DNA from 2 places in the Paenibacillus sp. FSL H7-0714 genome. Region 1 is predicted to be linked to the other one. Evidence: predicted binding sites of a transcription regulator. Region 1 holds the regulator's gene; the other holds the start of a gene.
The links. Region 1 encodes CtsR, which represses protease genes until heat stress. Its sites were predicted from a motif close to ATGGTCAATAAAGGTCAAACA; they were not measured.
Positions count from the first base shown of each region.

Region 2: the regulator CtsR is predicted to act here: its motif matches at 2,276-2,296, upstream of clpP (ATP-dependent Clp endopeptidase proteolytic subunit ClpP).

Region 1 is NZ_JBBOPT010000001.1:6,469,551-6,472,972, forward strand. It holds gene NST34_RS29235 (protein arginine kinase) at 1-488, opposite strand, end outside; gene NST34_RS29240 (UvrB/UvrC motif-containing protein) at 517-1,041, opposite strand; gene NST34_RS29245 (CtsR family transcriptional regulator) at 1,072-1,533, opposite strand; gene NST34_RS29250 (GNAT family N-acetyltransferase) at 1,921-3,093, opposite strand.
Region 2 is NZ_JBBOPT010000001.1:182,739-186,160, forward strand. It holds gene NST34_RS00895 (PdaC/SigV domain-containing protein) at 1-749, shown strand, start outside; gene NST34_RS00900 (GDSL-type esterase/lipase family protein) at 859-1,497, shown strand; gene clpP (ATP-dependent Clp endopeptidase proteolytic subunit ClpP) at 1,593-2,189, opposite strand; tRNA gene NST34_RS00910 (tRNA-Arg) at 2,383-2,457, opposite strand; gene NST34_RS00915 (sugar-binding transcriptional regulator) at 2,891-3,422, shown strand, end outside.

The DNA of each region.
Region 1 (3,422 bases):
CCTCTTTTATCATCAAAAGCGTAATTGACAGCTGCCTCGAATATATCATCGATCGCCGTCGCACGATCCCATGCTTCTCTAACCTGAAGACCAGGAAACAGACATTGGATTCGCAGATGGTCCTCTTCGTTAATCATGATGCTGACCGACTCATCTTCATTTAATAAGACAGCCGCACTGCGCGAATCATTAGCCAAGTTAGGACTGATTAGATGCTTCTCAACCAGTACCTTTTTGTCCAGTTCATTCACTTCATCAAGCTTTAGGAGTTGAAAAGATCCGAAATCTGCAGCTGCTTCCTCATGAAACACAGGAGCCAGTAGCTCTAATACTTCTTCCGATTGCTCTAAGGAAGCCAGCATTGGGAACGGAAGATGCTCTAGATTACGGGCAATACGCATACGACTGCTAATTACAATCTCAGAATGACTACCTCCAGAACGCATCCAATCACTAAGCGCTTGTTCAGTAAATCGGAGACTTGACATGTCATATCCCCCCTATATATCAAAGACTTTACTCTTGTGCTATTTCTTTTTCAAGTTTACGAATCTGATCTCGCAGCTCCGCTGCTTTCTCGAATTCTTCTTGTGTAATACTTTGCTGTAATTCCTGCTTGAGTTCATCAATTTGGCGTCTAAACACAATCTGAGCTCCTGCACGTTTCGGAATCTTACCTACATGTGAAGTACTGCCGTGCACTCGCTTAAAAAGCGGGTCCAGTGCGCTGTTAAAATATTCATAACAGGAGCTACAGCCAAAACGGCCTAATTTACTAAACTGGGAGTACGTCATCCCACAATTCTCACATTGCAGACTCTGCGTTGTCTTCGTTGCAGCCGACTTCTCCTTGCCGGCACCTTCAAGATCAAGCAGACCTGAGAGCAGACTGTGGATGGAGAATCCTCCAGCCGTTCCGGGAATGAGTTCACCCTTCTCCCGTGCACAGCTCTCGCAGATATGAAACTCCGTCTTCTCTCCATTCACGATCTTAGTGAAGTGGAGTGTTGCCGGCTTGACGCCACATTCCTGGCATTGCATAAGCGAAAGCCCCTCCCTTATGGTTGACAATTATTTGCCTAACAAAGAGATTAACATCGCCTTCATAATCTTGGCACGAATCTCATCCCGGTATGGAATCTTAACCGTTAGGCATTCCCGAGAAACAGCAGCGCGCATAAGGCACGCTTCACGCTTACTTAGAAAACCAGCTTCCTCCAGCTGATAAATCAGCCCTTCAGCAGCGTTCTGATCAATCCCGCCACCTATAGTATGGTTTAAATGGGCATGCAGTGCCACGTTTGGTGGTAATTCAAAACGTTGAATACGAATATATCCCCCGCCACCACGCTTACTTTCCACCACATAACCTTTTTCCAGAGTAAAGCGTGTACTGATGACATAATTGATCTGTGACGGTACGCATGAGAACTGGTCCGCCAGGTCATTTCGCTGGATTTCCACCGTACCTTCGGGACTTTCATGCAAAATATTCTTCAGATATTGTTCGATAATATCAGAGATATTGCGCATCACTCATCCTCCAGTGCTTAAATCTTTATAATACCGATTGCAACTTGCATTCATAATGACAATGGTCTTTAATTGAACTTAAACATTTGTGGATAATCCCACGTGTTCAGAGGATCGGATCGCTGTCATTATGCTTCGTTGACTTTGACTTTCTTTGACTTTTTAATATTATAACATATTCTGTGCTAATTCCAAGTGGATTCTCTTATTTTTCACTTTTTTCAGCGAATGTATTCGGAAATAAAGAACTCTCCCAACTTCTTTCGAAGGGGAGAGCCTAATTTTTGTCAAGTATAAACGCCTTCGGTATCCTTATTAGGGCGATAAGCGTTTATGCGAGAAATATAAGGATAATGTATAGCGTGAAACTTATACTTTCTTATATTTTTAAAAATGATCAAATAAAGCTGTCTGTGCTTGTGGAATAATTTCTTCAAACCATTCCAGTGCTGCTGCGTGGCCAGAGACACTTCCATAACGAGCCATCTCTGTTGGTCGTTTGTATCCAAGCATCAAGGCCGTCAAAGTGCCTATATCACAGCTCAAGTCTGCTTCCGCCCGTTCCCCTTCCACTCGTATCAAAGTAGCCGAGCCCTCATTAGAGATATTCCATGCCCATAACCCATCATTCCAAGGTGCATACTTATCTTCGATATATATTAGCTGCTTCTTTTGACTACTATTTCCTCTGAAGGCGTAAGTTTCAATGAATGACTTGGCATTAACAATCCGCCCCATAAAATAAGGATAATTCTCTTGTCCTATACGTGGATCTGGCAGCAAGAAAGGTAACATGTCATCCGAAGGCACTAGCTTTAAGGATGCACCGGTCACCATCGAATCATGGTTCGCAAGAAATGTCCACAACCCCTGCCGAGCTTGTTCATTCAAAAAAACAAATTCATCAATAACCAGTTCTCTGTTCTCTACCTTATACAGCACATATCCCTCTGGTTCACCACTCTTGGAGTAAAATACTGCACTCTTTCCTTCATCATCTAGAACAGAGTTCTCCCACCAGTCCAAATCGCGCTTAAGTGTCCCGTTATATCTGACAACGAATCGATTGTATAGGCTATCTAATACTTCGATATCTTTTATATCCCGTTTAACCTTGCCCTCAACTTCGACCTTTTTGGGAAACTTCGCTACTGGAATAGAGTATTTCTTATATTCACAATAAACCTCCCAGCCAAATTTACGATAAAACGGAATCAAGAACGGGTGTAGAAAAGAGAGCGTTTGACCTGCCTCATTCATCGTATGCAGCGCATGAGACAATAGATTTGCCACATGTCCTTGTCTGCGGTTCTCTGGCCATGTAGCCACTCCTGCTATACCACCCATAGGTACCACTCTGCCCTGTATGTAGACTTGGAAAGGTATAATCGTCAATTTAGCTTCCAATGTTCCGTTCTCAAAAGCACCCCATACCTGTTCAGCCTTGAATCTTTCCTTAGCACTTGCCCTTTTTTCACTAGGAAGCTTGTACTGAAAAGCATATTCTGACAAGTTCATGCTTGCATCGAATTCTTCTGAACGTAACTGTCTTATTACCACAAACTCACCTCATCCTTTATAAGATTACTATTTAGGATAAGTATAACAAGAGCGTCAATTGCGCGCTAATCTATCGCATTATTTATAACTTTATTTTTAGTTATCCACAGCTCTATGCAGTTTTAAAAATAGTCTTGAAATCTTGTCACATCCAAGTTAAAATAGTTATCCACTTATCAATAGCTCTATCCACATAATCCCGGTTATATCCACAGCAACCCGTGTACTACTTAGGTTTTCTGTTGACAGATCCATATAAATATGTATTTAATCCACACTATTTAGGGGTTATTTCTCTTTCAATCATCTATCCACATGTGCGTAACTTT
Region 2 (3,422 bases), 6.3 Mb from region 1:
ATTACATTCGAGAGTATGAAGGAAAGCTAATAAACAATCGGCTCTATGTTCCATCAGGTCTGTTAAATGATTATTTAGGCTATAAAGTGGATTGGAGTCGGGGCTCTAGTAGGTTGAATGTGGTGAATAGATCACAGAATGCGTTGATAGTAACCACAGAGACCTATGCTAAGGATCGAAAAGAGGCTTTGATCCAGCTTGATTATCCGAAGTTTAGTGGATTAAGCAATTCCAATGCACAGCAGGCCATGAATGATATTTTGAAAGAAAGTGCCATGAAATTTGCTGCAAACGCAGAGAAGGATATCTCGAATCGATCCGGGTCAGAGCCTAAGTATACCTATGATATAGAATATATGGTGACCTACAATCAGGATGGTGTGATCAGCTTAGTGATGTCACAGTATAGCGATACGGGCGGCGCTCATGGTATGACCAATCGGGAGGCGTTTACCTTTTCGCTCAAGGATGGCAAACGTCTACTGTTGGGCGACCTGTTCGGAGCTAACCCAAACTACAAAAAAGAGTTGAATGCTAAGTTGAACAAGCTAGTAAAAGCGGAGGAAAGTTATTTGGGAGGATTCAACGGATTGAATACGGAAAAGTATTTTTATCTGAAGGATGATCAGGTCGTTCTGTTCTTCCAATTGTATGAATACACAGCTTATGCTGCGGGGTTCCCGGAATATCCCTTTACTTTCAAAGAACTGTTGCCGGAAGGCGGTAGCCCATTTACTGCTGTAAAATAAATAGAGAAGTCGTAACCGCTAGTGTCACCACTGGACATCTCCCCCTTACCAAAATGACCTCGAATTCATATGCTAAATGGAGTAACTAGTTTATGAACGGGGGAGAGCTATGAGCTATCAATACACTGCAATTGGCGATTCCTTGACGACTGGATTTGGCGCTCTGCCAGGTAACGGTTTTGTACCGGTGTACCGTAGAATGGCGGAAGGGAGACTGCGTTCTAATGTAGCCTCTACGAATTTGGGCGTGAATGGATTGACTACTTCTGAACTGGAACAGCGGCTACGGGGGAGTGCGATGACTCGCGAAGCCATTCGAGCAGCCGACATCATCACTCTATCCATCGGTGGCAACGATTTAATCCATGCTGCGAAGGCTGCAGCTAGACAACCTGAAAATTTATCTAAAGAGCTGCGAAGATCATTGCAAGAATGCAAACAAAATTTTGCTGCAATTATGAGTATCCTCTTCCAATTGAAGACGGGAACGCGTAGACCTTTTATCATTCGGATTGTGGGACTGTATAATCCTTATCCTCAGGTAGTGGGTGCTACAGAGTGGGTGCGGCAGTTTAACCGCTATGCCTCACAGTACAGTAGCCGAGTATGTGGGTTTGCTTCTATCTATAGTGAGTTTGCAGGAAATGAGAGAGGGCTATTATCGATTGACCACTTACATCCGAATGGCCGAGGCTACCGTGTGATTGCTGAGAAACTCGATGCGCTTGGATATGGCGGTTTGATTTAATTGAGATTCGTATGAAGTGATGGTCTGAAAAGTAAAGAGGCTGTGCGCTAACCATCAAGTGGATAGGGCACAGCCTCTTTGTGTTGTTTTATAGCTTACACACCGCTAGGCAGTGTTTTCTCGATGACTTTATCAACGATACCGTAAGTTGCCGCATCTGCAGCAGTCATGAAGTAATCACGATCTGTATCCTTCTCAATACGTTCTAGCGGTTGACCCGTACGTTCTGCAAGAATACGATTCAACTTATCACGCAATTTGAGGATACGGCGGGCACGGATTTCGATATCCGTTGCTTGACCTTGAGCACCACCCAGAGGTTGGTGAATCATGATCTCACTGTTAGGCAGTGCGAAGCGTTTGCCTTTAGCGCCAGCGTTAAGTAGGAAAGCTCCCATAGAAGCTGCCATACCCACACAGATGGTGGAAACGTCCGGTTTAATGTACTGCATTGTATCAAAAATAGCCATACCTGCAGTAATGGAACCGCCTGGGCTATTCACATAAAGGTGAATGTCCTTCTCCGGATCTTCGGCAGCCAAGAACAGCATTTGTGCGATGATAGAATTGGCTACCACGTCATTAACCTCCGTTCCAAGGAAAATGATGCGGTCCTTCAGCAGGCGGGAATAGATGTCATAAGCGCGCTCACCGCGGTTGCTCTGTTCTACTACCATAGGAATATAACTCACGTGGAAAACCTCCTTGATATTGGTTCTTCAAATGTATTCATTTTTACTCTTGCCGTATTACCCACATGATAAACAAATTCAAACAAAAAGTCAAAGAAAGTCAAACTTATATTCAAAAAAAAGAGCCGACACGCGGCTCTTTGGTTAAGTAGTAGTATAGGCACTACTAAATTATGTACAAAAGTGAAATTAATGGCGCGCCCGCCAAGAATCGAACTTGGATCTCAGGCTTCGGAGGCCTACGTCATATCCATTGGACCACGGGCGCAACAAAAATGATTATAATACAATTTCTGTGCAATTGCAATGGACAGGAAGAAACGACGCTGTCGTCCTTTATTGACGACAACCGTTTCTCGTAGAAATATAAGGATGATATATAACGTGAAACCTGTAATTTCTTATATTTTTAATAATACTGTACTCAGGCTCTATCCCTTGTCTTCAAGGTGGACAAGCGTACATTGTATTTCACTCAGCTAAAGAATCTGGATTGTTAATGACAGGTTTTTTGGAGCTGAACCTCTTTCCCAATCTTATAAATGTATAAGAAGACAAGCGCTTGAGAATTCTACTCTCGGAAGACTTGCACTTCGAGCAATATTTGGTTAGAATATGAGTGGGACTTAAAAAGTTTACCCGGGACATTTTGAGACCATGAACAAGGGAATAGAGGAAGACGAAGTTGCAGGAGTGAAAGTATGCGTAATTTATTAGATATCCAAAAGCAGCTTCTGCCTGATCTCATGGAAACCCTTAAGAGACGGTACACGATTCTTCATCAGATCATGCTGTCCGATATAATTGGGCGCAGAACGCTTGCCGCTTCGCTTGATATGACTGAGCGGGTACTGCGTGCCGAGACGGATCTTCTGAAATCGCAAGGGCTCATTGAGATCGAGAGTGTTGGCATGCGCATTAGCGCTGCTGGGCGTAGACTGCTTGATTTGCTAGAGCCGGTCGTTAAGAGCCTGTTTGGTCTGGATGAGCTGGAAGAGAAAATTCGGGCAACGTACGGTCTGGATAAAGTTATTGTGGTGCCGGGTGATTGTGAGTCATCGCCATTCACTAAACGTGAGCTTGGCCGAGCGGGTGCAAAAGCGCTGCTCAGTGTACTTCGTACAGATGATATAGTTGCTGTCACAGGTGGATCAACGCTTGCCGATATGGCTGATCAACTGACACCGCCGTTATCCCTTTCCTATAAGAACGCTTGGTTTGTTCCGGCGCGTG